2 regions of the Paenibacillus sp. FSL R5-0517 genome follow, and region 1 is predicted to be linked to the other one. Evidence: a T-box and tRNA genes for the amino acid it is inferred to sense, from the RefSeq annotation. Region 1 holds a T-box; the other holds one or more tRNA genes.

What was found. A T-box is a leader RNA that pairs with one kind of tRNA and senses whether it is charged. The one in region 1 lies ahead of MKX40_RS24415 (valine--tRNA ligase), so its partner is inferred to be a tRNA-Val.
Region 2: it has a tRNA-Val gene. The T-box ahead of MKX40_RS24415 (valine--tRNA ligase) is inferred to sense a tRNA for this amino acid. The anticodon was not compared.

Annotation. Positions count from the first base shown of each region.
Region 1 covers NZ_CP150235.1:5,457,514-5,472,940, reverse strand. The annotation lists gene ccsA (cytochrome c biogenesis protein CcsA) at 35-823, shown strand; gene MKX40_RS24450 (bifunctional precorrin-2 dehydrogenase/sirohydrochlorin ferrochelatase) at 829-1,479, shown strand; gene hemC (hydroxymethylbilane synthase) at 1,482-2,438, shown strand; gene cobA (uroporphyrinogen-III C-methyltransferase) at 2,443-4,005, shown strand; gene hemB (porphobilinogen synthase) at 4,106-5,107, shown strand; gene hemL (glutamate-1-semialdehyde 2,1-aminomutase) at 5,134-6,438, shown strand; gene MKX40_RS24425 (RluA family pseudouridine synthase) at 6,435-7,340, shown strand; gene MKX40_RS24420 (LysM peptidoglycan-binding domain-containing protein) at 7,646-9,160, shown strand; T-box leader at 9,316-9,597, shown strand; gene MKX40_RS24415 (valine--tRNA ligase) at 9,665-12,331, shown strand; gene MKX40_RS24410 (folylpolyglutamate synthase/dihydrofolate synthase family protein) at 12,410-13,786, shown strand; gene murC (UDP-N-acetylmuramate--L-alanine ligase) at 13,843-15,162, shown strand; gene MKX40_RS24400 (SPOR domain-containing protein) at 15,280-15,427, shown strand, end outside.
Region 2 covers NZ_CP150235.1:4,718,759-4,734,185, forward strand. The annotation lists gene MKX40_RS20935 (aminotransferase class I/II-fold pyridoxal phosphate-dependent enzyme) at 1-1,028, shown strand, start outside; gene MKX40_RS20940 (DUF1292 domain-containing protein) at 1,235-1,552, opposite strand; gene MKX40_RS20945 (copper amine oxidase N-terminal domain-containing protein) at 1,650-2,204, opposite strand; gene MKX40_RS20950 (hypothetical protein) at 2,404-2,604, opposite strand; gene MKX40_RS20955 (hypothetical protein) at 2,679-2,858, opposite strand; gene MKX40_RS20960 (YdhK family protein) at 2,968-3,534, opposite strand; gene MKX40_RS20965 (organic hydroperoxide resistance protein) at 3,715-4,134, opposite strand; gene MKX40_RS20970 (chromate transporter) at 4,352-5,563, shown strand; gene MKX40_RS20975 (hypothetical protein) at 5,781-6,467, opposite strand; gene MKX40_RS20980 (hypothetical protein) at 6,470-7,468, opposite strand; gene MKX40_RS20985 (hypothetical protein) at 7,455-7,727, opposite strand; gene MKX40_RS20990 (M1 family metallopeptidase) at 7,931-9,661, opposite strand; gene MKX40_RS20995 (hypothetical protein) at 9,670-10,143, opposite strand; gene MKX40_RS21000 (recombinase family protein) at 10,369-12,003, opposite strand; tRNA gene MKX40_RS21005 (tRNA-Val) at 12,213-12,284, opposite strand; gene MKX40_RS21010 (hypothetical protein) at 12,488-12,745, shown strand; gene MKX40_RS21015 (GNAT family N-acetyltransferase) at 12,982-13,425, shown strand; gene MKX40_RS21020 (DUF3892 domain-containing protein) at 13,538-13,774, shown strand; gene MKX40_RS21025 (hypothetical protein) at 13,850-14,131, opposite strand; gene MKX40_RS21030 (hypothetical protein) at 14,115-14,336, opposite strand; gene MKX40_RS21035 (DUF3889 domain-containing protein) at 14,531-14,851, opposite strand; gene MKX40_RS21040 (hypothetical protein) at 14,908-15,216, opposite strand.

The DNA of each region.
Region 1 (15,427 bases):
CGTTGCTGAACAAGTCTATGAAGCTTTAATCTATATGTATGCCCTGAGCCTACTGTTCTATTTCTCGGACTGCATTCGACGCAATGCGGGGGCGAAGCGGACAGGCACAGGGTTTCTTGTCGTTGTTTGGGGACTTCAGGTCACACATGTCATTTTGCGCATGTGGACTGAAGGACATTTTCCAATCTACACCACCTTTGATTTTTTGTTTATATTTTCATTCAGTATTGTGCTGATGTCTCTTGTCATGACTCGTATCCAGCGTTCTGAATTTGTGATTTTATTGCTGAATGTTGTAGGTTTTTCCGTTACGGTATTAAACCGCCTGTGGTTTACGGCCGGAGAGATATCCCTGCATAACTGGCAAACAGTACATGGATTACTCATCATGCATATCACCTTGGCGAATCTTGGTTTTGCGGCGTTAACCGTTGCTACGGTATTTGCCTTGTTATATCTTTTCTTGCACCATAAGTTGAAGAAAAAAAAGTGGAATGATACGATGCGCCGGCTGCCAAGCCTGGAAGTGATCGGTAAGTACATGGATGGTGCTACATTGATAGGAACGCCGCTCCTTGGTGTTTCTGTAATGCTTGCCGTATTATCCATTGTGGCGGAAAGACGATGGATCTTGCTACTGGACCTCAAAGTAATTGCTACAGGTCTTGCTATAGCCATCTACGTAGGTTACTTCGTATTCAAGAGAAGAAAACAGTTCTCTACGATCATCATGGCAAGATGGACACTGATTGGATACGGATTGGTCATTGTGAGCTTTTTATCCAATGCGTATTCAGCGTTTCATCGTTGGACGGGAGAGTGAGGGAAATGGAGCGTTACACGCCAATATTTGTGAATACTTCAGGCAAGAAGTGCTGTGTAGTTGGTGGTGGACGTGTTGCCGAACGTAAAATTAAGGGATTGCTGCATGCCGAGGCTCAGATTACGGTCATTAGTCCGGAGCTTACTCCCTTATTAAAACAACTGCATCATGAATCCCGAATTCAATGGATAGACCGGTCCTACCGCAATGGAGATTTGCGGGGGGCCTTTCTCGTATATGCAGCGACTGACCGATCAGAGGTCAATTCAACTGTGGTTCGGGATGCTGGGAATGCGGGCATATTGGTGAATGACGCGATGTCTTCGGAGCACAGCAGCTTTATTACGCCAAGCGTAGTCAGACGTGGAAGATTAAGCATAGCGATATCCACAGCAGGGGCGGGGCCGGCAGCAGCTGCTGAGATACGAGCCACACTCGAACGACAGTTCGGTGATGAGTATGAGACGTATCTTGAGTTTTTGCACCAGATGAGGACCGAGGTGAAGGCACGCGTATCTTCTGCTAGTCTTAGAAGTACGTTGCTTCGGCAGTTAACTGAGATGAACATACTAGAAGATATTCGTACAGGCCATTTCCGGTGGTGGACCGAAGAAGAAATCGGGGACTGGATATCCCGTAATCAGGAGGAAGTATAGATATGCGTACAATTAAAGTTGGAAGTAGACAGAGCGCGCTTGCGCTAACCCAGACAGGTCATGTCATTCAGGATTTACGCGACATTTGTGAGCGGGAAGGATTAGCTTTTGACTTTGAAGTACATAAGATTGTTACAAAGGGAGATCTCATTCTGGATGTAACGCTGTCAAAAGTGGGAGGCAAAGGATTGTTTGTCAAAGAAATTGAACAGGCGATGCTTGATCGTACCATTGATATGGCTGTGCATAGCATGAAGGATATGCCCTCCGAGTTACCCGAAGGATTAATTAATGGCGCTGTTCCCCGTCGTGCAGATCCACGGGATGCGCTGATTTCCAATGGTGGACTTACGCTGGATCAATTGCCAGAAGGCGCAAGAGTTGGGACAAGCAGTCTGCGCCGATCCAGTCAATTAAAAGCCTATCGTCCAGATTTGCAATTGGAATCGCTTCGCGGCAATATCGATTCCCGTCTGCGGAAGCTGGAGACTGAAGGCCTTGATGCGATTATTCTGGCTGCTGCTGGGTTGTACCGAATGGGCTGGGAAGACCGGATTACCGAGTACTTGACCGAAACAGCTTGCCTTCCGGCTGTGGGCCAGGGGGCGCTTGGTATCGAATGCCGTGAAGACGATGAGGAATTGTTGCACTTGTTGCAGCTGTATAATGATCCCGAGACAGCATTTCCTGTACAGGCGGAACGCCGTTTTCTCAGTGTATTGAATGGGGGCTGTCAGGTCCCGATTGGTGCTCATGCGGTGTGGCTGCCTCAGCAAGATGCAGATTCCCTGAATGGCAAAAACACGTTACAATTAACAGGTATGGTCGGTACACCGGATGGTGGACTGATTCTTAAGGAAGCTCTGACTGGCAAAGACCCGGTTCGTCTGGGAGAAGAAGTGGCTTGGAGATTGATCGAACGGGGAGCAGAGCAGATACTGGCAGAAGTTAGGGGATGAAGACATGGTGGGGAAGGTCTTTTTGGTAGGAGCAGGTCCTGGGGATGCAAAGCTAATTACGGTAAAAGGGTGGGAATCCATCGGTAAAGCCGATGCTGTAGTCTATGATCGTTTGGCAAGTCCGAGATTGTTGAAACAAATGAAACCTGGCGCGGTCAAGATTTACGTGGGCAAGCGCCCGGATCGGCATACGATGAAACAGGAAGAGATCAATCAACTGTTGGTTGATCTGGCTCTGGAAGGCAAGGTTGTGGTACGGCTTAAAGGTGGCGATCCGACGATCTTTGGACGCGTGGGCGAGGAGGCGGATTTGCTGCACAAAAACGGCATTCCATTTGAGATTGTGCCTGGGGTAACAGCTGCGATAAGTGTGCCAGCGTATGCCGGAATTCCCGTGACACACCGTGACTATGCGTCCTCTATCTCCATCATTACGGGGCATGAAAGTCCGGACAAGCTCGATCGCAGCATCCATTGGGATAAAGTGACGAATGCGACGGGTACACTTGTATTTATGATGGGTGTTGCCAAAATTGGCTATATCAGCGAACAGTTGATTCGTCATGGTCGTCCAGCACAAACACCAGTAGCACTGATTCGTTGGGGAACACGAGCGGAACAGGATACCATTACAGGTACCCTTGAAGATATAGAAGCGAAAGTGATCGCAGCCAATTTCCAACCGCCTGCTGTTATTGTGGTAGGGGATGTCGTGAATCAACGGGAACAGTTGAAATGGGCAGAGGCGCTGCCGCTGTTTGGCAAACGAATTCTGGTGACCCGTGCTCGCAGTCAGGCGAGTGAACTCGTGAATCGCATTGAGGAACTCGGCGGCGAACCGTATGAGTTTCCGGTCATTGAGACGGTCATGCCTTCCAGTGAATCTGCGCAGCAAAGTGTCAAAGACGCGTTCAGTGCTTTAAATACCTATGACTGGGTATTTTTCACAAGTGTGAACGGCGTGGAGTTCTTCTTCCGCCATCTGGAACAGGAAGGCAAGGATATTCGCTCCATTCATCAGGCAAGAATTGCTGCCGTAGGACCATCCACAGCAGACGCTTTGCGCAAACATGGCATCGTTGCAGAGGTTGTCAAAGGTCCTTTCCAGGCCGAAGGCATGCTTGAGACTTTTGAAAGTGAACTGAAGGAAGGCCAGAAAGTCCTGCTTCCGCACGGTGATCTGGCTCGTACGTGGTTACGTGACCAGCTGCGAGAACGAGGACTTCAAGTCACCGAAGCCATCATCTATGATACGATCCTCGCTGGTGAAGATGATGATGAACTGCTCAAGCTGCTTGAAGAAGGCGGTATACATGCGGTGACCTTCACAAGTTCATCGACGGTTACCAACTTCATGAGTATGTTGAAACGGATGGGATTGCAAGATCCGCTGCCTTTGTTAAAAGATGTGGAGGTTGCATGTATCGGACCGGTTACAGCGAAGACTGCAGAGGCCGCTGGACTGCGTGTTACGCTCATGGCAGAGGAAGCGACGATGGATAGCTTGATCACAGTTCTATGTGACTGGAAACGGACAAGCGCCAAGGAAGGCGTTCTTCGGAATTAATACACAAGTAATATGTTGACATACGAAGCGTGCTGAATTCGATAGGATACCAGCGCGCTTCCCTTTTTGCTCTATTACACTTTCAGGGAGGTTTACACGTATGAGTTTTCCAATTGTACGGCATCGCCGTTTACGCCAATCCACAGGTATTCGCAATATGGTCAGAGAGACCCATCTAACCGTGGATGATTTTATTCAACCGATCTATGTAACGTATGGAGAAAATGTTAAATCCGAAATCAAATCCATGCCTGGGGTATTCCGTTTCTCGCTGGATCGTCTTCAGGAAGAAGTAACAGAAATTGCCGAGTTGGGAATTCCAGCCGTGTTATTGTTCGGTATTCCTGAGACGAAGGACAGTGTGGGTTCATCTGGCTTCGCTGAAGATGGCATTGTGCAGGAAGCGACGAGATTGATCAAATCGTGGTACCCAGAGCTGCTGGTTGTTGCAGATACTTGTCTGTGTGAATTCACAGATCACGGTCACTGCGGTATGGTACACACCGTGGAGATTGACGGTCACATCTGCGGAGATGTGTTAAATGACGAATCACTTGATCTGCTCGTGCAAACGGCAGTGTCCCAAGCCAAAGCAGGAGCGGACATTATTGCACCATCCAACATGATGGATGGATTTGTACAAGCGATCCGTGCCGGGCTGGATGAGAATGGATTCAGTCACATTCCGATCATGTCCTACTCTGTAAAATATGCTTCTGCATTCTATGGCCCATTCCGCGAGGCAGCAGATTCAACGCCACAATTCGGGGACCGCAAGTCGTATCAGATGGACCCGGCCAACGCACGAGAAGCTCTGCGTGAAGCCGAAACGGATGTGCTGGAAGGAGCGGACATGTTGATGGTAAAACCATCCCTTTCCTATCTGGATGTTATGCGCACCATCAAGGATCAATTTGATCTTCCGCTTGTTGCCTATAATGTAAGTGGCGAGTATGCCATGGTTAAGGCGGCGGCGATTCAAGGCTGGATCGATGAGAAAAAAGTAGCCATGGAAATCCTGCTCAGTATGAAACGCGCGGGTGCAGATATGATCATTACCTACTACGGAAAAGACGCTTCTCGCTGGTTGGCTGAGAAATAAAATAATCGACATTGGGGAGGATACACATGACTGTACAACAAGGTAATCGTCGTAATGATGAGCGCTCACGTAGCGCGTTTGAGGAAGCGAAGCAGTACATACCCGGGGGGGTGAACAGCCCTGTACGCGCATTCAAATCGGTGGGACTTACGCCAATCTATGCGGAGCGCGGCGAAGGGTCCAAAATCTACGATATTGATGGCAATGTTTTTATTGACTATGTAGGATCGTGGGGTCCACTCATCATGGGACATGCACACCCTGACGTTGTAGAAGCTTTGCGTGAGACAGCCCTTAAAGGAACAAGCTTTGGTGCACCTACCTTGCTGGAGACCGAGATGGCGAAACTGGTCTGTGAGCGTGTACCTTCCATCGATATTGTGCGGATGGTTAATTCCGGTACGGAAGCAACCATGAGTGCCATTCGACTGGCACGTGGGGTAACCGGACGCAGTAAAATTCTGAAGTTTGAAGGATCATATCATGGACATGCGGACAGCTTGTTGATCAAGGCTGGCTCAGGTGTTGCAACGCTGGGGCTGCCAGATAGTCCAGGTGTGCCTGAAGGCGTAGCTGTGAATACCATTACGGTACCTTATAACGATCTGGAGTCTGTGACACTTGCTTTTGAACGTTATGGTGAAGAACTTGCCGCTGTTATTGTGGAACCTGTGGCGGGTAACATGGGGGTTGTACCTCCGGCTTCCGGCTTCCTGGAAGGCTTGCGCAGTTTGACGACGCAATATGGCAGCCTGCTTATTTTTGACGAAGTCATGACCGGTTTCCGCGTAGGGTTGAACTGTGCCCAGGGACGATATGGGGTTACACCCGACCTGACTTGTCTGGGGAAAGTTATCGGTGGCGGACTCCCGGTTGGTGCTTATGGTGGTCGCCGGGATCTGATGGAACAGATTGCTCCTACGGGACCGATCTATCAAGCAGGTACACTAAGCGGGAATCCGCTGGCTATGGCCGCAGGATATACCACGCTCAAATTGTTAACACCAGAGGTCTATGACCGTCTGGAGACACTGTCTGCACGTCTGCAAGCCGGATTCGAGAAAAATGCATCTGAGGCGGGTGTCGCGATAACCATTAACCGGGTGGGTTCCATGGTTTGTCCATTCTTCAGTGCCGTTCCGGTAACCAATTATGATATTGCCAAAGAAAGCAATCTGGATCAATTCCGTCGTTATTTTGCGGCCATGATTGATCAAGGTGTGAGTGTTGCGCCTTCGCAATACGAAGGCATGTTTGTCTCTGGTGTGCACACGGAGCAGGATATTGACGATACGATCGAGGCGAATCGTAAAGCTCTTCAATCGCTATGACGATCAAAAGTTGGAAACGCCGTGGGGAATGGCTTGAGCTGATGCCAGGAAAAACCGTAACCGGCAGCTCGGACAAACAGATGGCTGCAGAGCAATGGCTATTGTCTGAACTTCAGTTTCCGGAGAAACTGCTACGTCAGCTTAAAGCAAACCGAGGAATACAACTCGCAGGGGACCGGCTTCGGCTGGCCCTTTTTGCGTCTCAGCCAATCGATGTCGAACCACGCTGGGCTGAGGCGGAGGTCTTGTTTGAGGATGATTTCTGTTTGGTTATGCACAAACCGGCAGGCATGAAACTTCATCCGGATGGAAGCCGCGCTGATCAGGCCATCACGCTGGATCATGTGGTTGCCTCCTATTATGAGATGAACGGAATACAGGCAAGTGTACGCCATGTTCATCGACTGGATGAGGATACAACCGGACCTGTCCTGTATGCCAAAAATGCTTTTGCCCTCGCCAAACTGGATGAAGCGATGCGCCGCAAAGAGATTGGTCGCCATTATGTAGCCATTGCAGGGGGACAACTATCCCGCGAACTGCACAAAATTGATGGTCCCATTGGCAAGGACAGACATCACAAACAGCGCAGACGTGTCTCTGAAGGTGGTCAAGAAGCTGTTACGCATGTGGAGATCGTCGAAGTGTGGGAACGGGCAACTCTTGTACGATTGAAGCTGGACACAGGACGCACACACCAAATTCGTGTACATCTGAGTTATGCGGGACATCCGCTCATCGGTGATGAGTTGTATGGAGGAAGAGCGGATGCCATTGATAGGCAGGCGCTTCACGGAGAAGTGTTGAAGTTTAACCACCCGTTAACTGGAGCCATGATTGAAGTAAATGACCCTTGGCCGTCCGATTTTACACAACTGGCAGAGCGCGAAAAGATGTATTAATACTATTTATGTCGCCTAAAAGCTTTCTGAAAGAAAGCTGCTTCGGAAGCATAGTCTATCCCCGGATTTTCCCTTTGAAGAAGGGAATCAAAAAAATCTGGGGATAACAGTGATCGGAAGGTTATTCTGTCATCGAAGTGGCTAGGTGCAACATTCTCTATTTCGCTTTATATAGCAAGGTTTTTCAAAAGGTGGCATGCTCATCTCATTCAAGGCATATAGATGGGGTAACGAAGGATTTGGACCATGGATCAGTCCCATGAGAAGGATCATGGTGAACATATGCCGAAAGGAGGACGCCACCTTTGTTGAATCAACCTTATGGTTTGCGGTTCGATATTTATGAGCGCGTTCATTTGTCTGAGGGAGTTCCTGCGATTGAGGAATTGGAGGAGATTGAATTATACCCGCGCATTCAAGTCATAGGGCAGGATGATCATGCCACCTTAAGAGGGCATCTTTTACTTACAGGTGCGTACAGAGGAGAAAATGAGGCTTCAGAAGAGCTCAAACATTTCATTCCCGTGGAGATTACAGTGCCGCTGAACCGAGTCAGATCAATTGAGGATATTTCCATTGAGATCGAAAATTTTGACGTGGATCTGTTGTCCAACCGCAGTCTGAACATTACTGGCGTGTTGTCGCTGCGAGGCATCGAGGGCTTTCATGCTGAAGAGCCGCAAGTGTGGTCAGCAGATGAGTTTACAGTAGTCCACTCACCGGATGCTCAGCAATCCAACCGTTCCGATGAAGCAGAAGAGACAGATAGCGATCCTAACACATTTGCACAAGAGTATCTGCTCCAGCGGAGTGAGGAAGAGAGACTTGCGAATGCAGCAGAGCTTGCCTATGGTGCCCCCGAATATCATCAGGAATATGCGAACTTATCCTCGGCGGAGCAAAGTGCGGAGTACGCTAACGAAAACAGACAACCTGATGCAAACGAAGATCCTGCATCTCTGACAGCGAATGGAGATGAACTGGCATCCCAGGAGCCATACAGCGAACCTTCTCCCATCTCGTCATTTATGGCTGAGACCGCTGATCGGTTAGCTTCTTACCCAGAGTCGGAACCGTTGCTTCCTCTGGAAGATGAGTCTTCAGCGTGGTCCGAGCCTTCCGTGGATGCATTGCCTACAGAGCCTAGAAATTCAGATCAAGAAGTCCAAGAACCTGCTGCTCAATCATCTAATGAGTTCGCAGCAGCAGATGTACCGGACGGACCGGACGTATGGCATTTCGAATCAGCGAGATCTGTACCTCAGCAGGAGAATCAGGCAGTTGATGTTCCGGTTGAACCACAAGCGGAGAACTGGCAAGGTGTATTCGGTACGTCCGAAGCAGGCAATGCAGAGGAAGAACGCCAGTCTTTTGAAGCGACTGAGGTAGATGAGTTTGTGCAGAATGAAGCATTTGTCCCTGAACCTGTTGCTGAGACGGAAGACAAGCCGGAGATGAAGGTTGCTTTTGGCAGTAAAAAGGAATCCGCACCAAGACAAGAGGAGGGTGTGGGGATCTCTTCCTTGTTATCCTCCGGCAGATCAGCACGAGATGCTGAAGTGGAGAGAGGCGAAGAGGTACCAGCCGGTGTGATACAGGAAGAAACGTATGCACCTGAGGATGTGGAATGGAAGAATCTGTTCCTGGGAACGATTGTGGATCAGACGCCATTCCGCAAAGTGAAGTTGTGTATCGTCCAGCGGGAAGATACACTGGATGCCATTGCGGATCGATATCAATTGAGCACGAGGGAACTTCAGTTGTATAATCGATTATCTGAACAAGTTGTGGAAGAAGGTCAGATATTGTACATCCCTTAATCCGCAGTTAAAGCCTTCGTTATGACCCGTGATCCCCTTGAGGATTGCGGGTTTTTGCATGATTTGCCCTAAACCTGCATTCCAGCGCACTTTATCCGCTGTTGTCAGGTTGACTATCGCGCACGAGCAAGGTATGATGTGTGTAGGTTTTTTGAAGAACAACGTGGAACGGGAGTAGTAGACAGTATGACCTTTCAGAGAGTGGAATTGCAACGCTGTGAGATTCCGCAGGAACCAACTGATCGAAGTCGCCCGGGAGTTGCCTGTTTGAATTCAAGGGATGAATGAGCGTTATCGTCATTTATTTCTGAGGTAGGATGGGCCGGTAGCAGCCGTTATCTGCTTGAAGTGTCACGTCATGTACAGAGGGGGAAGTCTACCTTGCTGTCGGCGTGAAACAAAGGTGGTACCGCGAAAGCTAACCTTTCGTCCTTTGATGGATGAAAGGTTTTTTTTGTTTTTTTTGGCGAAGATGATGAAGATGAAGTAACGGAGGAATGACACATGTCTGAGGAAAAAAAATCAGCTGCAACAGAAATGCCGACCACTTACGATCCTAAAGCGGCAGAAGACAAATGGTACTCCACCTGGATGGAGCGCGGATATTTCAAAGCCGGTCAACGTAAAGATGCCGAGCCGTATACGATTGTAATTCCACCCCCAAATGTGACCGGGATGCTGCACATCGGGCATGCGCTCGACTTTACACTACAGGATATTCTGATCCGCACCAAACGGATGCAGGGTTATGATGCACTGTGGCTTCCGGGTTCCGACCATGCAGGTATTGCTACCCAAACCAAAGTGGAGCAGAAGCTGCGTGAAGAAGGTCTGACTCGTTATGATCTGGGACGCGAGAAGTTTCTGGAGAAAGTATGGGATTGGAAAGATCAATATGCCACAACCATTCGTCAGCAATGGGGCAAAATGGGTTTGTCCCTTGACTACTCACGTGAACGTTTTACGCTGGATGAAGGTCTGTCCCAAGCGGTTCGCAAAGTATTTGTTCAACTGTATGAAAAAGGCCTTATTTACCGCGGCAAACGCATCATTAACTGGGACCCGGTGAACCGGACAGCCCTGTCTGACATTGAGGTTGAATATAAAGAGGTTCAGGGTCACCTGTACCATCTGCGTTATCCGCTCAAAGACGGAAGTGGCTACGTTACAGTAGCAACAACGCGTCCTGAAACGATGCTGGGTGATACAGCGGTCGCTGTTCATCCGAAGGATGAGCGCTATGCAGATATGATTGGCAAAGTCCTTGTACTGCCTATCATTGGACGCGAAATTCCAATTATCGCTGATGATTATGTGGATAAAGAGTTCGGAAGTGGTGCAGTAAAAATCACGCCTGCACATGATCCGAATGACTTTGAAGTAGGTCTTCGTCATGATCTGCCACAGATTACGGTAATGGATGAGAGTGGCACAATGAATGCAGAAGCTGGTAAGTATCAGGGACTGGATCGCAGTGAATGCCGCAAGCAGATTGTTGCTGATATGAAAGAGCAAGGCATATTGATCAACATCGAGGATCATACGCATCAGGTTGGACACAGTGAACGTACCGGCGCTGTTGTTGAACCGTATCTGTCTACTCAGTGGTTTGTTGAGATGAAGCCACTTGCAGAGAGAGCGATCAAGAAACAACAGAGCGGCGAAGGGGTTAATTTTGTTCCAGACCGTTTCGAGAAAACATATCTGAACTGGATCGAGAACGTTCGTGACTGGTGTATTTCCCGTCAACTGTGGTGGGGACATCGTATTCCGGCCTGGTATGATGAGGAAACGGGTGAAATCATCGTATCTGCTGAAGATCCTACAACGCTACCAGAGAATGCAGGACGCAAGCTTAGACAGGACGAAGATGTACTCGATACTTGGTTTAGCTCCGGCTTATGGCCATTCTCCACACTAGGCTGGCCGGAAGATACGGAAGATCTGCAACGTTATTATCCGACAAGTGTACTTGTGACAGGGTATGACATCATATATTTCTGGGTTGCACGTATGATTTTCACTGCACTGGAATTCACGGATGAGATTCCGTTCAAGGATGTGCTGATGCATGGTCTTGTTCGTGATGCAGATGGACGTAAAATGTCCAAATCACTGGGCAACGGTGTAGATCCGCTGGATGTGATCGAGAAATATGGCGCAGATGCAATGCGTTACATGATCTCAACCAGCAGCACGCCAGGCCAGGATCTCCGTTTCCGTTGGGAACGGGTGGAGCAGGCTCGTAATTTTGCCAACAAGATCTGGAACGCTTCGCGCTTTGCATTGATGAATCTGGAAGGATTCACCTATGAGGATCGTGACATCAGCGGAGAGCTTGGTACAGCGGATTATTGGATTTTGCACCGTCTGAACGAAACTTCCCGCGATATTACGCGTCTAATCGAAGCGTATGAATTTGGGGAAACAGGTCGTGTGCTGTATAACTTTATCTGGGATGACCTGTGTGATTGGTACATTGAGTTCGCTAAACTGTCCTTCTATGGGGAAGATCCGGTTGCCAAGAAGAAAACACAATCCGTACTGGCTTATGTGCTGGATCAGACCATGCGCCTGATTCATCCGTTTATGCCATACATCTCCGAAGAGATCTGGCAGCATCTGCCGCATGAAGGTGAGACGATTACGTTGGCAGCATGGCCGGTATATGATCCTGCTTTTGAGAATCCAGAGGCTGTTGCCGAGATGAACCTGCTCATGGATACCATTCGTGCAGTTCGGAACATCCGTGCAGAAGTGAACGTGCCTATGAGCAAAAAGATTGAATTGATGGTGAAAGCAAACAGCCCTGAGGCGTCCAGCATCATCGAACGTAACAGTCATTACATCAAACGTTTCTGTAACACCTCCGAGTTCGATAGTGGGCTGGATCTGAGCTCCCCGGATAAGGCAATGACTGCAATCATCACAGGGGCAGAACTATACTTGCCGCTGGCAGGTCTTATTGATATCGAACAGGAAGTGGCTCGTCTGGAGAAAGAGTTGCAGAACCTTGAGGGCGAAGTACTCCGTGTGGAGAAAAAGCTGTCGAATGAAGGCTTTGTAGCCAAAGCGCCTGCCAAAGTTATTGAGGAAGAGCGCGCCAAGCAAGCAGATTATTCCGATAAACGGGATAAAGTGATCGCACGAATCAAGGAACTGAAAGGTTAATATATTTGGGTCGGATGGAGAGCCAGTATGCCATCCGGCCGCTTTTTTCACTCAAACTCGGAACCGAAGGTGAATCAGATGACGGAATTAGACGGGACAGATGCAGCAGCTCCTTTACTTACGTATAACGAGGCCGTGGACTGGATCAATGGCCTTATTCCTTTTGGCATCCGACCTGGATTGGAACGAATCGAGGGTCTGATGTCTATGTTAGGCAATCCTCACCAACGTCTCAAATTTATTCACGTCGCGGGAACGAACGGCAAAGGTTCGACTTGCGCTTTTTTGACGTCAGTGCTTCTTCAGGCTGGATATGATGTGGGTACCTTTACATCGCCTTATATCACCAAGTTTACGAACCGTTTTCAATACAACGGCGAGGATATTCCGGAAGAGACACTGTTGAAGATCTCTAACCGTTTGCGACCGCTGGTTATGGAAATGGCATCTACACCGCTTGGTTCCCCAACGATGTTTGAGGTGTCTACGGCTCTCGCGCTTCTGTATTATGCAGAAGAGTGCTACCCTGATGTTGTGGTATGGGAGACGGGGCTGGGGGGAAGGATGGACGTAACGAATATTGTTTCGCCTGTTGTGTCCGTCATCACCAACATTGGTATGGATCATACGGATGTGCTTGGAGATACGATTGAGCAGATCGCTGGAGAAAAGGCAGGCATTATCAAGCCGGGAGTACCCGTTGTAACCTGCGCGACGCAACCCGAAGCTGTGAAAGTGATTCAGGAGAAAGCACAGCAGCTTCAATCAAGCCTGTATTTGGCTGGAAATCAATTCTCTTATCATCGACTGGAGAGTAATGAGAACGGACAATCTTTTCATTTTACAGGCCCTTTTCGTGACCTGGACGTTCGCATCCGCATGCAGGGCTCACACCAATGTGACAATGCAGCGGCCGCACTGATGGTGCTCGAATTGCTTAGACAATACATGGCATTTATGCTGGATGATAACGATATCGCACTTGGACTGGAGAATGCTTTCTGGGCAGGGAGATTCGAAAAAGTCGTCGATGAACCCCGAATTGTGCTCGATGGAGCACATAATCCGGAAGGGGCAGAGTCGCTGGCCAAGAGCATTACGGATGTCTATCCTCACAACAAGTTAATTTTGATGATGGGTATGTTGGCAAATAAGCATCACGAATCATATTTGCAGCATATACTGCCACTAGTGGATACGCTGATCCTGACCGAGCCAGACTTCCGACGCAAAATGGCTGCAGATGAATTGCTGCAGATTGTCGAACGGGTACGTCCCGCCTTTGCGAAGCAGGAACTGGAAATCATCGTCGAGCCCGAATGGGCAAAGGCTCTTGATCTATTGAAGTCACGGACGGAAGCGGAGGATCTGGGGGTGGTCTCCGGCACACTGTACCTGATTGCGGATGTGCGGGCAGCCCTTTTGCATCAAACCGATTCTGAAAAAGGTTGGTGAAAGTTTTGTTAAATACATCGGAACACGTTCATTTTATAGGGATTGGCGGATATGGCATGAGTGCCATCGCTAGAGTTATGTTGGAAATGGGATACACCGTTACCGGATCGGATGTCGCTTCACAGGAGTTGACCGAGAAGTTGGCAGCCAAGGGAGCGAAAATATATATCGGCCATACAGCAGAGCACGTCACTGGAGCAGACCTGGTTGTTTACTCTACGGCAGCGCCTGCTGATAATGTGGAACGGGTAGCAGCTGCAGAGCTCAACATTCCGATTCTGCATCGTTCCCAGATGCTTGCACGTTTGTTAAATGAACGTAAAGGTGTGGCTGTGGCTGGAGCCCACGGTAAAACCACCACCTCATCCATGATTGCACTGGTTATGGATAAATGTGATACGGACCCGACATATATCATTGGCGGAGAGATCATGAATGTGGGCACCAACGCCAAGGCAGGCCAGGGCGACTGGGTAGTTGCCGAGGCCGACGAGAGCGATGGCTCATTTTTGCAGTACCATCCATGGCTCGGTATTGTAACCAATATTGAGGCAGATCATCTGGAGAATTACAACAGTGATTTTGAGGAACTCAAAAAGGCTTATGTGCAGTTCCTGAGCCAGATTCGTCCGGAAGGAACAGCCATTGTGTGCTCAGACGACGAGAATGTTCAAGCGATTTTGCCAGAACTCAAGTCACGGATTACAACCTATGGTATTGATCGTGCTGCGGATTATACGGCAACGGATATTGTATTGGGCGATCGCCGTATCTCCTTTACGATGAATCATCAGGGTGCTCCTATGGGCACGGTGGAATTATCAGTGCCAGGTAAGCATAACGTTTATAATGCGATGGCTACTGTAATTACCTGTCTGGAAGCAGGTATTCCATTTGAGAAGATTGTGGCAGCGATCATCCAGTTCCACGGAGCCAAACGCAGATTCCAGGTATTGGGCGAGGCGCGTGATATGCTGATCATCGATGATTATGCGCATCACCCGACGGAGATTGAAGCGACTATTAGTGCAGCCAAAGCGACAGGCAAACGTATTATTGCGGTATTCCAGCCACAGCGTTATACGCGTACGTTCTTCCTGTTGGATGCGTTCAGTCGTGCTTTCGCGGAAGCGGATGAGGTGCTTATTACGGATATCTATTCTCCTGCGGGCGAAAAACAGATCGAAGGGGTAACCTCCGCCAAACTGGTTGAACTAATCGTTCAAAACAGTAATGCTTCTGCACGGTACCTTCCTACGAAAGAAGAAGTTGTAGCTGATCTGCAGCATCGTTTGCAGCCAGGAGACCTGGTGATTACGATGGGTGCAGGTGATATCTGGAAAGTTGGAGATACACTTGCCCAAGGCTTGAAATAGATCATTTGCGAAACCGCCTGTCTTCGATATGAAGCAGGCGTTTTTTTGCGTTAATTGGAATGTCTTCTGCCTTCTCTGCATATAGCTGATATAAATGGGACAAAGGAGAGGGTACGGGTGAGCAATGCTAGAATGACGTTTCGCTTCGGGGATCATGAGTCGGACAAGCCTGAAAACAAGAGGAGTTCCGCATCCAGTCCATTGGTGTCGTTAAGTGAAGAATTACCGCATAATCAACTGCTAACGCCTAAGCAGATGGATACGA
Region 2 (15,427 bases), 740 kb from region 1:
CTATCCGCCGTGCACTTGAGCGTCATCCGGATGCCAAGGCATTGCTTGTCATTAACCCGACCTATTACGGCGTAGTTACAGACCTAAAAGAAATTGTTGAGCTGGCACACAGCTACCAAGTCCCTGTACTTGTTGATGAAGCACATGGCGTACTCATTCATTTCCATGAGGATCTGCCGTTGTCTGCGATGGCAGCAGGTGCCGATATGGCTGCAACCAGTGTTCACAAGCTTGGTGGCTCCATGACACAGAGTTCCGTACTCAACCTGAACACGAAGAATGGATTCGTGAATCCACAGCGTGTACAGACGATCCTGAGTCTGCTCACCTCAACATCAACTTCATACATTTTGCTTGCTTCGCTCGACACATCCAGACGTAACCTGGCACTCCACGGTCGTGAGATTGCACAGAAGGCGATTGAACTAGCTGAGTTTGCCAGACGTTCGATTAACGATATGGATGGACTGTATTGCTTCGGTAAAGAGCTGCTGGGTACGGAAGCGACCTTCAATTACGATCCAACCAAAGTTACGGTCCATGTTCGCCATCTAGGTATTACAGGGTATGAGACCGAGAACTGGCTGCGTGAGCATTACAACATCGAGGTCGAACTTAGTGATATGTACAATATTCTGTGTCTCATCACGCCAGGAGATACGGACGACAGCGTGGATATCTTGCTGAACGCTCTGCAGGATCTCTCCCGTACCTATTATCAAGTGAACCCGGCTCATGAACTGGTGGTCAAAGTTCCGGATATTCCACAGTTGATGCTAACGCCACGTGATGCATTCTACGGTGATACCGAAGTGATTCCGTTTAAGGAATCCGCAGGACGTATTATCTCGGAATTCATCTATGTCTATCCGCCAGGAATTCCGATCCTGTTACCGGGTGAAGTTATCACCCAAGAGAACATCGACTACATCATCGACCATGTCGAAGTTGGATTGCCTGTCAAAGGACCCGAAGATCGCAGCGTAACCAACGTTAAAGTGATCGTGGAAGCCGATGCCATTTTCTAAAACACCCCCTAGCGCTGAGCAGGGATAAACTTGAAGGGCCAAGCCTTACGCTTGGTCTTTTTTTTATTTTGTCGGACAAGTGAGTTTGCATTTTCCCGTCTATTTCGTCGTTCAATCAGGTCATAAACAGCTCGTCCACCTCTTTAAAAGCAAACAAAAGGCCCCCTGAAATCAAGGAGCCTTCATGTTATGTTCCAAAAGAATGACTATTCTTGTGATGCAACGAGTTCGTTGTAAGCCGCTTCAACGCGGTTCCACTCTTCTTCGTCTTCAATATTGTAGAGCACCATTTCCTCGTCTTCTTCTTCCATACGCAGGATGATGCCGTCAGCTTCAGGATTGTTACGTTCCAGCAGGAGCGCATAAACATGCTTCTCCACGTCAAACGTCTCCACCAAAACCATCTCCACGTCTTGGCCGTTCTCGTCTGTTAATGTGAGAAGGACTTCTTCATGCTCGTGGTCGTGGTCGTGGTCTTGCCCGCATCCGCAGCCATCGCCGTGTTCATGTGTGTGATCGCTCATTGAAATACCTCGCTTTATAAATAGAAATTGTGTAACCTTGCATATCGTAACATGTTCAATGACCCAGGTCAATTTAACTCACAGGGTTATTTCCGCTTCAATCGTTCAGCGCTGTAATGATTTTCTCCGCTACCAGGACGTAACTGCTGTTTGCATTTTCTTTAATATGAAAGCCGACTTGATACTTGCCGGCACGACTGAAATCGTACGTAAAATCGTAAGTACGGAACCAGAAGTTATCCTTCTGTGTTGTAAGCTCCTGTGACTGGATATCCTTCACCTGACCGCTTGGATTGGTAATCGTTACTTTCACCGCAGCTACATCTGCTGTCAGACTGTCCACTTGGGAAAATACATTGAATTTCAGCTTCCCTACGTTAACGTTGCCAAATACAGTGTCTCCCTTGAAGAGAAAAATATGTACATTCGGTTTGATCACCGTTACTCTCTTGTTACTGCTATCCCATTTGACGACGCCTCCGGCTTCCCTTACAGGTACATAGGTCGTTCCATCAATGAGATAACCTCCATCAGCTGCTTCCTTGCCGTTAATGAGAACACGAATCTTCTCGTTCACCGAATCTGCAAACAATAAAGACCCGCCGAGCAAGGAGAATACCGTGACACAAAGCAATACTCGTTTCCATTTCATCCCGTCAATATTCCCTCCCCTGCTGCTAGCTGTTGTACATTTATACTGTACATTCATCCACAAAGTTGCGCTGTTTTTCATCATTTTTCATTTTTTATCCAGAATTTTTTCCACCCCTTGGAATGCACAAATAGAGGCTCTCCTCATTAAAGGATGCCTCTGTTCTATTCATGTTATAACTACGGAATTAGACGAAGGGTTATGATGAAGTATGGCGGGTCAGGATACAGGGAACACCCTTGCCTATAGCCCCTTCGATTCGCATCCGCGCAGCGTAATCCATGCCTCGTGTACATGGTGTTTTACATCTCTCGCATACATCGGAAGTGACCAACTTCATGGATACACGGATTTTGTCACTCTTTAATGCGGGAGCTTTCTTTCCCTTTGCTTTTGCCATCCCGGATTCCCCATTTCCCCAAGTGCTTACTGATGTAATGCATCATATGGGGATCCGCCCGGTTGTGTGTCTATTTAAAATACGTATTTAAATAATAAAAATATGACAAGGAGGATACCCCCGAGAATGAGCCAGTTGCTGATTTCATACCAAATGCTTTTGCCTCCGGACAGGTATTTCTGTTCATTCTCCTGATGACGCTGACGGTGTGTATCCGTCTCAGAGCCATGGGGTGGTTTGCTAAAATCCATCATAAGTACATTCCCCTTTCAGCAGTTTTGTATAATCTTAATACCATTATAACCCATAATTGAGTATGAATTTGATTTTTCTGTATAAAAGAGCTTTTTCATGCAATTGGTTCTATTGGATCGCAGATAATTCTTCTTCTATGACCCATTTGTGGTTTTTTATCAAATCTCCCCCTGTTGTTGGGGTGTAATCAACCATATATACCGTTGTTTGTTCAGCGGACTCAATTGTGGCCTTGGCACCCTTCATTCCTTTCATGTGATCAGCGCTTAACAGCACCTCAGAACCTACCTTATACGATTGATCGGTATGGTCCTGTATTTCCTCATGAATAACCCATTTATGATTCTGCACGGGATCTCCGCCTGTGGTTGGGGTATACGTCACTGCATATACCGTAGTCTCATAAGCTCCAACAATCTTTGCTGTTGCCCCCTTCATGCCCGACATGTGATCGGCACTCATCATTGCCTGGCTTCCTACTGGAAAGGTGGGATTGCTTTTCTCCCGCAATCCTTCCGGTAGCTCTCCAGATTCAGAATGGTGCATCTCACCTGCGGTGGCTGTATGACTGTCATCGTTACTCTCTATAGTCTGCTGAGTCTCCTTGCCACATCCACCCAAAATCAAACTGCTTACGATCAAGATAGTCGATATGTTCATTAAGTACTTTTTCATGTGTCCGCACTCCTTTAATTGTATTTATATCCTTTATTATACCCCCCATAGGTATATCGCAATCATAATTATTGTTTTTTCCGGATAAGGCGCATCTTACAACGGAGCAAAATAAATCAAAAAAGCCTCCGATTTCTCGGAGGCTTCTTATCAAGAACAATTCAATTCAGTGATTACACCTTACGCCAGTTCCACGTTAACATTCACGTTCCCTTTGATTCCTTTGGAATATGGGCAGTAGTCATGAGCAAGTTTCACAAATTTCTGTGCTGTCTCCTCATCCAGACCGAGAATTTTAACTTCCAAATCGACTTGAAGTTTCACGCCGTTATCCTCAGAGTCCGTCACCAACATCACGGTTGCAGCAACAGTACTTCTTTCAATTTCAACTTTGTGTTTTTTCAATTGAAACTCCAGTGCGGAGTTAAAACAAGCGCTATACCCTGCTGCAAACAACTGCTCCGGATTGGTAGCTGTCGTCACTTGTCCTCCCAGTTCAGGTGGTGCAGCAACATCCAACATAAACACGTTATCTGGAGATTGTACGATTCCTTGACGTCCACCTGTATTGATGACTGTTGTTTCATATAATGTTTTCATTTGTAAAACTCCTTTAGTTGATTGGATTTATGTTGACTAAAATTCGACTTCTCTTTTATCGCTAACAATTACATTGTACGCAATTTAATTGCGCATGTAAATAGTTGATGTAAAAAAATAATACAGTTTAATGCTGAGTTTAAATGAATAGCGATAATGAGGTTTATCATTGTAGTCATCAGATAACCTAAGTTGAACTTAAGGAGGAATAACACGTTTGGAGAATAATTCATTTCTAACCCCGGACAAGCCCAAACATAAATCCAGGGCTCTCTATGAGGTGCTAGCTGTATCAACCAAACTCGGCCTGACTTCATTTGGAGGACCGATCGCTCATCTTGGTTACTTTCATGAAGAATATGTTCGCCGTAGAAAATGGATGGATGAACGTAGCTATGCAGATTTAGTTGCGCTGTGTCAATTTTTGCCCGGACCTGCCAGCAGTCAAGTCGGGATTGGAATTGGCATTATCCGCGGCGGATTGCTGGGGGGACTGATGGCTTGGCTTGGTTTTACACTTCCATCTGTCATTGCGTTAGTCTTGTTCGCTTTTCTTCTGCAAGGATTTGATATTAGCAGTACTGGCTGGATTCACGGTCTGAAAATTGTTGCTGTAGCTATTGTCGCTCAGGCGATATGGGGCATGGGGCAAAAACTAACTCCCGACCGCTATAGGGCAACCATCGCTATCTTTACTGCAGTGGCGACTGTTGTGTGGCAGACTGCATTCACTCCAATCCTTTTTATTGTGATAGCAGGCGTGATAGGTATGATCCTATTTACTAAAATGACCGAGTTTAAAACAGTAGACTTGTCTGTCCCTATGAATCGTAACTTGGCAATCGTCTGTTTGGCTACGTTCTTTGGAATTCTGATTTTTCTCCCGTTACTCACTCCCTTTGATCGTTCGGGGTGGCTGTTATTCTTTGATAGCTTCTACCGTTCAGGATCACTCGTATTTGGCGGAGGGCATGTTGTGCTTCCGTTACTGGAACGTGAATTCGTTCCTGCAGAGATGATCAATAAGTCCGACTTTCTGGCGGGATATGGAGCAGCACAAGCTGTACCCGGACCATTGTTCACTTTTGCCGGTTATTTAGGAGCGATGATGCGTGGGGTTTCAGGAGCTTTGGTTGCAACGATCGCTATCTTTTTGCCAGCTTTCCTTCTGATCGTAGGCGTATTGCCCTTCTGGAGTGCTTTATGTAAAAGCTCAAAAACCCAAGGAGCATTACGCGGAATTAATGCAGCTGTTGTAGGTATTTTGCTGGCGTCGTTGTACGATCCACTCTGGACAACTGCGATCCTGACGCCTGTTGATTTTGCACTGGTATGCATGTTGTTTCTAATGCTCGTTTTTTGGAAAGTACCACCCTGGATCGTCGTCGTTGCTGGTGCAGCAGGCGGTACAATGATGAACCTTTTCTAAATAAAAAAGGTACCCCAACACTGCACTTCTTTTTCAAAGCGTCCGTGTTTAGGTACCCTATTACTGCCAGTAAGTTATTGACCGATCCATGCAGATCATCTGTTTATTTTCTTCAGCATCCCAATTCAAGTTTCTCAAATCCGAGCTGGCCTAGCTTGTCTACACTCTTTCTTCAAATCAGGCTCCTTGTTGGTCTTCAGATTTCTCCCCAGTTTGATTAGTTACTCCAGATATCCACTTTCATCTGCGCACATTTGAAATATTTGGCCTCAGCCTTGCTTGTGGTGAGTTTCAACAGACATTGCAGTTCTCCATGTTGGAACAACCCACCACTCAGGTCAGCAGCAACACCTCCATACTGATCATCCGCACCAAGCCACACGGAAGGTCTTTCGAACCCCGCCGAGAACTGTAACCCGGTGCAGAGCAGCACGGTCAGGTTCTTTCGATTCTGCGCTTCATCTCCCGCCACACCTTGCGTAGTGAAGAAAACCATGTTTTGCTTAAAATCCGTGTACGTTCCATCTGCTTTATAGGCTCGGACCATCCCATACTTCTGATTAACGTTATGAAAAAAGGTGATACCAGCCTTGCTATCCTTCGATTTGATGCCAACCTGAACCGATATTCCAATATTGCCGTTGAATTGTAGCGCTTCCAAAGTGACTGCAATTGCTGTTACTTTCGAGCTGTCAATCAGATGTTTCATTTTCAACTCTGCCGTCGCTCCTGCTGTGGTCGGGGTTGTAACTGTTATGGTTCCTCTATCGGGCAAAGGCTCAAACGTAGGGGTGCCCACCACCTCCACCCAATCCGGTAACGTTCCGTATAGAAAATCGGCCACAAGCTGCTTGTGGACCTTTCCAAAGGGCACAATCTGACCCGCTGCATCTCGTATAATCATCTCTACACCCCCACCGAATAAGCTACACCGATATTATGATCGGTATTGTAATACACGTACACTACCCCGTCCATAACGGACACCATCAAGGATTGCATATTGGTCGTTTCCCAATTCAATGCCGGAAAATATATATCTGTAGGTTTGTCTAGCAATTGACGGAAGTCTGCGCTGATCTTGGCAATAGCAGGCCGAGCTACTGTCGTAACCCCACCTGAAGCATAAATCGATAGCATACCTAACCACCACATGCTCCCTTTGTACATAAATACACCTGCATTGGGTCTCGAAATGTTTTCTTCCGCTGATAAAGTCGCATCATTGCCACCCATTAATGGTCTTGGATCAGCTAACCAGCTACGTCCGTCATGAGAATGCCAGATACATTTACGGCCAAAGTCACCGCCGCCCATTACCGAAAAACCGATCCATTTGCCACCATTTCTAAAACAGGAAAAATAACCGGTATGACCATCACCTGGGAAACCTGGAGGTTTGTCCAATATCAAACCTACTCTTGTCCAGTTAATCATGTCTACAGAGGTTGCAAGTGCCGTCGATTGATTGATCCCAAGTCCGTTTTGTTGATAATACATAAAGAATAATTGTTCTTCATCGTTCCAGATCACAAATGGCGTTTCCGTCGAATTCCCAACCACAGTATCGAGATATACCTGTCCGTGTTTGGTCCATGGTCCTGTCGGACTGTTGGAATACGCAAGTCCAATTCCACCGATACGATTATGGTTGGTAGAATACGTAGCATAATAATCTGCTTTTGCACCAGGGATAAGCCCCTTCACTTTGATCGCCCGAAACCAATAGATCGATTGAAGACCCGCCATTGCAGCGGTATATATAGGATTGTCCATTTTTTTATCAAATTGAGGCGTGTACATCCGTCTGGATTCTGCATCGCAATAATCATATGGCGCAATAGCCCTGTTGGCCTTCATCGCTGCGCCCAGTGCTGCCTGAGCAATATTTTCAGTCATGGACATGGGAGCTCAACTCCTTCGTGAACGGGGTATTACCTGTTACCGGTCGCGAATATAAAACATCCGAAGCGTTCATTAATAGGATTGAAAAATCAACAACATTACCCTCATTCGCAGCTGACTCCCGAGAAATACGAATGATAGAGCGAATTCTAGCACTATATGAATACGCTTTCATTTTAGTCATTCCTTTAATGCCTTTACAGTTGTACTCAGCAATTGTGCCTTTCATTGGTACGCCCGGATAATGTTGATCCTTCATATTAATCCCTCCTATTGTTTTCTCCCGATAAGTATATTCATGAAGTTACCTTTATGTTAAAGCATTATGCCCATCTTGCAGCCTATTATTCTAAGTCTGGTTTTTCATATAACCAAACATTTGCTTATGTTAACAAGACGAAACAGGCTAACCCATAATAATAGGCTAACCTGTTTGAATGAAGAAACTGCAAAATTAACTACTTATTCCTCTGCAAAAAGTGAAGATAAGGGATTGGCTACTTTTTTATCGGATTGCTCCTTGCCTTGGTTATCCAATACATAGTACTGGTAAAAGTCGCTACTGAATCCAATAGACTCCTGCATTTTCAGCTTAAAAGCTTCAAATACCGCATTGCTCAGATGATCCTCATTCCAGAAATAATGAAGCATTAATCGATTCTGGTTATAGGGATGTTGGATAACATATGCACCAGCGGCGAACGGTTGATTCATTGTATTCTTCCAAGGAAAACCGGTCTGTTTCGTACGATCAATAATGTTGGATTTTAAAGCCTGCACCAATCCATTTGACTTGGCATTGCCAATGACAATAAGGTTGCTGTTACCGATCTCTTTTTTCAACTTTTGCTTCAGTTCCTTGCGATCCCGTACAACCTCGTACCGTATACCGCTCATATCAAGGAATCCAGTCAATTGATCAACCATATCTTCCTGCTGTTTGGCTGCAAGTTTACTTACCTGATCGCTGAGCACAATGGTTAATTTCTCGCCTTGAAGAGCTTTGTCCATCAATCGACTCATCACTTCATAAGGCAGATTAGGCATCATCTCCATGACAGCCTGATACTGCACTTGTAAGATATCATGCACATATGCGGCGGTCTCTTCTTTGGATAATTGGTATTCAGGCTTTAAGACGAAATCAGGCTGATATAGGGCCATTTGCATTTCGGTACGTGCTTCCTTACCAAGCACATCTTCAATGGTTTGAAGAAGCCCCTCTATTGTTGCATTTTGATACACGTAGCGTTGGAAATATGTTCTCATCAACTCGTCAAATTTCTCTTCACCGACGGAACGGTAAAGCTGATAGATCGCTTGTCTTCCCTTCTGATAATACACCAGACCGGCTAACTCCCCGGCTTCATCATTTGTTGACGCAATCGCCATATCTACGGGCGCAGTATCAAACTGTATGGATCTGAAACCATTTAGCTTATTTCCCTGTTTCTCGGCAAAATACACCATGGAGAAATCGGCAAAGCCTTCGTCCAGGAAGGATTCGGTCTCTGAGTTATTACCAATCAATGCATGGAACCACTGATGTGCTATCTCATGAACAAATGTTGTATCTTCTTCTGGAACCTTACCCGTTTGAATCTGGCCCATCTGAATGAGTCTCGCATACTCCACGGCAACGCCTTGTACATACGTCTCGACAATTCGGAACTCTGGGTAGGGATACTTGCCATATTTCTCACTATAGAAATCAATGACCTTGAATGCCTGATTAATGTATCGGTCAACGATCTCTTTCTTGGATGGATCATCGTTGAAATAATAGTATTCCACCGTCAGACCGTTACGGGTAGCGCGCTCCACTTGAAGATTAGGACTGGCAAAGAAAACAAACTCTCTCGTATTCTCGGCTACGGCAGACACAATCTTACGCCCATGTTCTGTACTGTTTTGAGTGGAGATCATGCCAGGCATGGCTACCTGATACTCCTCAGGCACATTAAATTGGACTTCAAAGTCGGACGAGGTGTAATAATCGCTCTCGAATGTTCGACTATACGGTGCCTTATTCCACTGCTGCTTGACCTCATCGTATACAGACATCACCGGGAACCAGTGTGCACCATTAATTATATCCTTGTAATAGGATATTCGCTGTGAGCCATAAGGTATATTCAGATGGAATTCCAATTGTAATGTTATCGATTCGCCTGGTTGAACGGACTTTTTCAACTGTACAGTCAGCGCTTGATTTTCTTATGGAAGTCCAGTGACTGGCTATCTGCTGTTACAGCCTGAATATCAATGCCACCCAGAAAGTCCTCCGCTGTCTTCTCGGGATGATCTTCACTAATCTGTTCATTGTTCTGTTGGAACATTGAAGCCTGTGTGGACTTGGAAAGGTTCGCATCAGCATATGTATGCAGGACCAGTTGCTGGAGTGTATCCTTGCTTGTGTTGCGATACGTTACCTTCTCGCTCCCCTGGATCGTCATGTCTTTCTCATTCAGCCGAGCCTGGATCTGGTATTGAATCGGGGACTGCTTTAGGGAGTCTTTCTGTGTGTTAGGTATATTCGTAGATACAGGTGTCGGGACTGCTTCCGCGGCTGCAACCCCGATGGTGGCAAGTGGGCTTGTTGCCAGTATTAAAGCCAGTGTACCCGCGATCCCTACTCTGGCTAACTTTAATGTAACTAGACTTGAATAATTCATAAGTTCTCTCCTTCTCCTGATCTATGTTGACCTCAGAACCAAGTATAGAAGAGGAACCTTATGATGAATTTATGTTTTATTTAAGTTTTGTTTAAAAAGAGGAAGAGAAACTGAAGCACTCGGAAACGTATTCATGTTTGTATGTAAAAAAAGAAAAGAAGCCTTACATCATAAGGCTTCTCGTGTATGATCTGTAGTGGGCTCGAACCACTGACCCCTACCCTGTCAACTAAGTGAGCTCTTGGTATCCTTTCTCTCTCTGTATAGATGACCGAGTAATTCTTTTATTCCAGCCTTGATTTCGACCGATATTTTATCTTTACTAATGTAGACCACTTCTAGCAATGTGCATAACATCATTTTCTTCTTTTCTGTAGAAGCTTTTGTAAACACATCCCGCCAAACTGGGAGATCATCTTTTAGAGTCTCCATCTCTGATATCTCCATTTTTTTGGAGAGTAACAATTTCTCTATTCCCTTAATATCTTCAGAAGTTTTCAGAATTTCGTTTTCTTTTTTATCGATAAGAGCATTGAGCATTTCTGGCTTGAATGCACTCTTACCCATTATAGCTTTTGGAACCTCAGCGTTTAATACCACAAGCTCCTCATAGTGCTCTTCCAGTAAATTTTGCATTGTTTTAATTCTTTCCTCTTTTTGATTAAAAACTTTCTTTTTTATCAATTCAATTTCCGATTGAAAATCTATTGTTCTGAGTTCACTTAAGTATACTTCCACGCTTTCTAAGACTTGTCTCTCTACCTTCTTTGAAGAAAATGTTGCCTGTCCATCACAATCCGTCTTTCCTTGCAATTTTCCACTACAGCGATAACTTTTATTTTGATTGTATCGAACAATTTCTCCATTAGCTGCTTTGTATTTATTTACAAATGTAGTCGTAGTCAATCTAGAGTTACAACAACCGCATCTAGCTAATCCAGTTAAAAGTAAACTTCCCTTAGTGCTCATGGGAATGGAATTTTCATTTCTGTTTGGATTCTTAGGGTTCTTTTTATCCCTTATATCCTGTACAGTATTCCAATCCTCTTCTGAAACTATCATTAATTCAGGGATTGGTTTTGAAAATATATCGTCCCCTTTTTCTTTTCTATACCTCATCACTCCTTTGTAGATTGGATTCTTAAGTATAACGTTTACTGTTGGAGCACCCCATTGTTTTGCTTTTCTTGTCGGAACATTTTTTTCGTTTAGAAGTTTAGCTATTCTTAATTGCCCGTATCCTTCTTCAAGCACTAGTCGGAATATTTCTTTTACAATCTTTGACTCTTCTTCGTGCTTGCCCAGTTTTTGCATTACTTTTCCTTTTTTATTTACATTACCGGAATCAACACTTTTATACCCGTAGGGAATACCTCCTCCCCTGAAAATACCATCTTCGACCATCTGTTTATGTTTTTCATTGACACGGTCAGAGATTTTCCTACTTTCATCGCTTGACTGCCAGAATCTTAAGTAGTTGACCATCCGATCGGTGTTTGCTTCAATTTTTTGCTGTCCTTCTATTACAGACCACATTTCAACCCCTTTGTTTACAAACCACTCAAGTACGAAGGGGGTCTCATCATCTTTTCTTCCAAGCCTGTCAAACATAAATACCAACAAAACATCGAATAAGCCATTCTCTGCATCTTCTTTAGCCTGTTGAATAACATCACGCTTCGAGGCAGGTACTTTGAAACCTGATACCCCTTTTTCGGTATATTCCTTAACTAGCTTCCATTCATCTTGTTTCTCTACCATCTTCCTGCATGCTCGTTGTTGCATTGGAATATCGTTTCCATCCATCTGTCCTTTTGTGGACACTCGATATAGTGCTGCAACACGTTTTGTTTGTCCCATTCCATCAACCACCATATCTTTTTTCTGTATTATTTTTATCGATGTCCGTAACTACTTTAACTGCTTAATTCAATCCAAATTATACCATTAAGTATATTTATTATCAACAAAAACCACCTACATATATTATCAGAGATGGCCATAATGTTATATAAAAAACAACTCCTCTTGAGATATAATTCTCAAAAGAAGTTGCCCTTTTTTTCATATAGGACGAGTGGGGATCGAACCCACGACCCTTACCCTGTCAAGATAATGCTCTCCCGCTGAGCTATCGCCCTGTAATAAATAGGATGTATCCATCACGATCATAATGCTATCTTTAGCTGAGCTAACAGATCATGATATATAATTATTTCCCAATCAAGTAACAGTATCATATCAAGTAACCGTGTTCATTGTCAATGATTTATTTGGTTATAATTCACCCAAAATGGTGCACAATAAAGGAAGATTACCATATCTACAACGAGGTGAATTCTCTATGAGAAACTTAACTAAACGGTCAAAATCCAATACACATACATTTACCAAATGCTTCTTTTTTTTCGTTGGGCTTATGATTGTCATGACAACCCTTACCGGTTGCGGCTTGGAACGGGATGAACATACGGTTCAATTCCAACAGTTAAAACAACCCAATGAAAATGATGAATCTCTGCCCGTCTGGCTGGACGTATACTCCAAATCGGTAGTTCAAGATGTATATTCTCCGCGAGGAAGCAGTGAAGTTTTGCCGTGAAGGTAAGAGGTAAATTACTCTTCTTCATCCCACTTACGTGAGTATGCTTTCTTGGTCACATAATACAACAGAATAATCATTCCCGCCGACATTAACAATGTAATGACCATGATGCCTGCCATGCCCATCACTACCCCTCCTCTCCCAATATGTCCCAGACTTCACTATACAGGAAAAACATTTTTTTGTATAATTCAGTCTGATATGTCGCGCAAGAGCAGAAAGAAGGAATGGAATTGGCAGCTGAGATTAGTTATGTAACGACGCAAGAACAACTGGAACAAGCCCTGGGTATTCGCAATCACGTTTTTGTGATCGAGCAACAGGTTCCTGCCGAGATTGAGATTGATCAATACGATGTCATTAGTCCGGATGTGCATCACGTATTGTTATGTACGGATGGGCAAGCTGTAGCTACAGGACGTCTGATCTATTACAGCAAAGATACGGCCAAAATGCAGCGGATCGCGGTGCTTGAGTCTCATCGTTCATTCGGTTATGGACGCGTGCTTCTGCTCGCGATGGAGGAACTGGCACGTGAACTCGGCTTATCCTATTCCGTACTGGATGCTCAATGTCAGGCGCAGAAATTCTATGAGAAACTGGGCTATGAAGTGATTTCAGAAGAACCTTTTTATGATGCAGATATTCTGCATGTTCGTATGAAAAAGAGTCTGTAAAACTTCGGCATTGGCAGGTCTTATGAGCGTATGGTGCATACTTCCCAGGAAATCGGATAGGCTAATCAGGTAAACAGATTCCTATCTCGTCATATAAGGAGAGTGTGACATCATGGATCAAACGACACGCGAGAGTTTCACAGCCGTACAGAAAAATGGCGACGGTGACCTGACAGCCTTTCAGACTTCAGCAGGACGTATACTGGATTACCAACAAGCACTTGCAGAAGTAAAGGCTGGCGCTATTGCCGGCGTGAATGTATTTAAAGGCAAAGATGGCGAAATGTATATTCGCGGCGATGCCGACGGTGACCCAACCAACAACCTGGACCAACTTCCCCAATTCTAAAATAGATGCACAGATCATTACGTGTTACACAGAAGCGCCAATTCGGTTATCCGGGTTGGCGTTTTCTTATTATGATTAATAGTCCGTAAAATATTTTACGGAGTCCCCGGAAGGCTGGCTTTTGCGAATTGGCTGTTGTACCTGTTCCCATGCCTGCAAGATCTGTATCCCTTCGAGAGTAGACCGATTCTCCCAGGCGATGTGCCCGGTTCGTTCAAGCTCCAGCAAAGACTCATGAATGTAAGCTCTGCTTCGTCCCGTCTTGGTCTCCAGTTCATCCATACGCGGCAGCCTGCGCCGTTGTCCTGCATAGTTCACCATAATCCGCAAAATCTTACGTTCAAAGTCGTTCAGCATACTTTACCTCCCCATTCATATCCGTAACAGGACGCCATGCCAGAATACCTTGCTCCAGAAATGTTCGGGGTGAGCCTTCTTTTCCCGCTGATGCTCTAATCATCCCGCCACGTACACTGTTAATTCGAATCTGTCGCTGCGTAATCTGCCCTGCACGATCCATGTAGACAAGCTCCACCATCTGGCCAATATATTTCCCTAGCATAATCATCCCTCCGATGAGAACGTTTGTTTGTATTTCATATTATATGCGAACATAAGTTCTTTATTCAATAGTAAAAAATGGATTTTGCAAAATAAAAAAAACCAGACTTTCCCCTTTGATCAAGGGCGTCTGGTTCCTCTAATAATGCTGCTGATATAACAACATTTCTTGTGATAATCCGGTTCAGTAACGGATCAGTGTCGATCGGATTCCGAAAATTGCACTTTCTTTAATTGCTGTGTAGATGGATTAAAATCAACATTCACATAGACCGCGAACTGCTTGCCGTCTTTGGCACGAACCCATAGCTTGAACTGTTCCCGTGATTGATCCGCTGTAAGAGAGGTACGGCCGATGTGCTTATAGTCCAAAATATCCACATTGTACTTTGTCTGTGTTTCTTTGACCGCTATAATTCCCCACTTCGCATAATCAGGGATAGAGGCACCTGTACCAGATGTTATTCCAGCTAAACTCAGGACTACAGACATGACGGTAACAATGAGCATTCTCATTTCACTCACTCCTTGGGACAATATGTTTCTGTTATATTGCCCGTCCGGGTTTCATTTTACACGAATAAACGAAAGATCCAGGCCAGTGGCCGTAGGGAAAAAGGAACCACATGAACAAGCCGGTCCAACGAATCAGGAGGCTCCGTCCGGAAACTCATTCCCCAGTCACCCGAGAAAACGTGTTGTTGTGTCTTCGGCTCCTCAGGACGATCCAACCCGTATTTCTTTTCAAGCCTTTGCCTCGTTTGTTCATCCACCTGAACCTCGTTCGTAACGTCATATGCTGTGACAGGCTCGCTGCTTATGTACATCAGCATCATCAGAAGGATCGGAATCCACACTATTTTTACCCAACGTTTGTTCATCTTTAACTCCTTTATGTACCTTAATTCTCTTGTATCTGGCAGACCCATTTAAAGGTTAGATTATACATAAAATTCACCGTATTGGAAATAACAACAGGGAGAAGATATGCAGCATTTGATATGCAATACTTAAGTCCCATTTGGTTGATTTTATGTTTAAAAAAGGGAATAACCGTGTAATAGGCCATGACAGCCTGACTTCATGATCTAA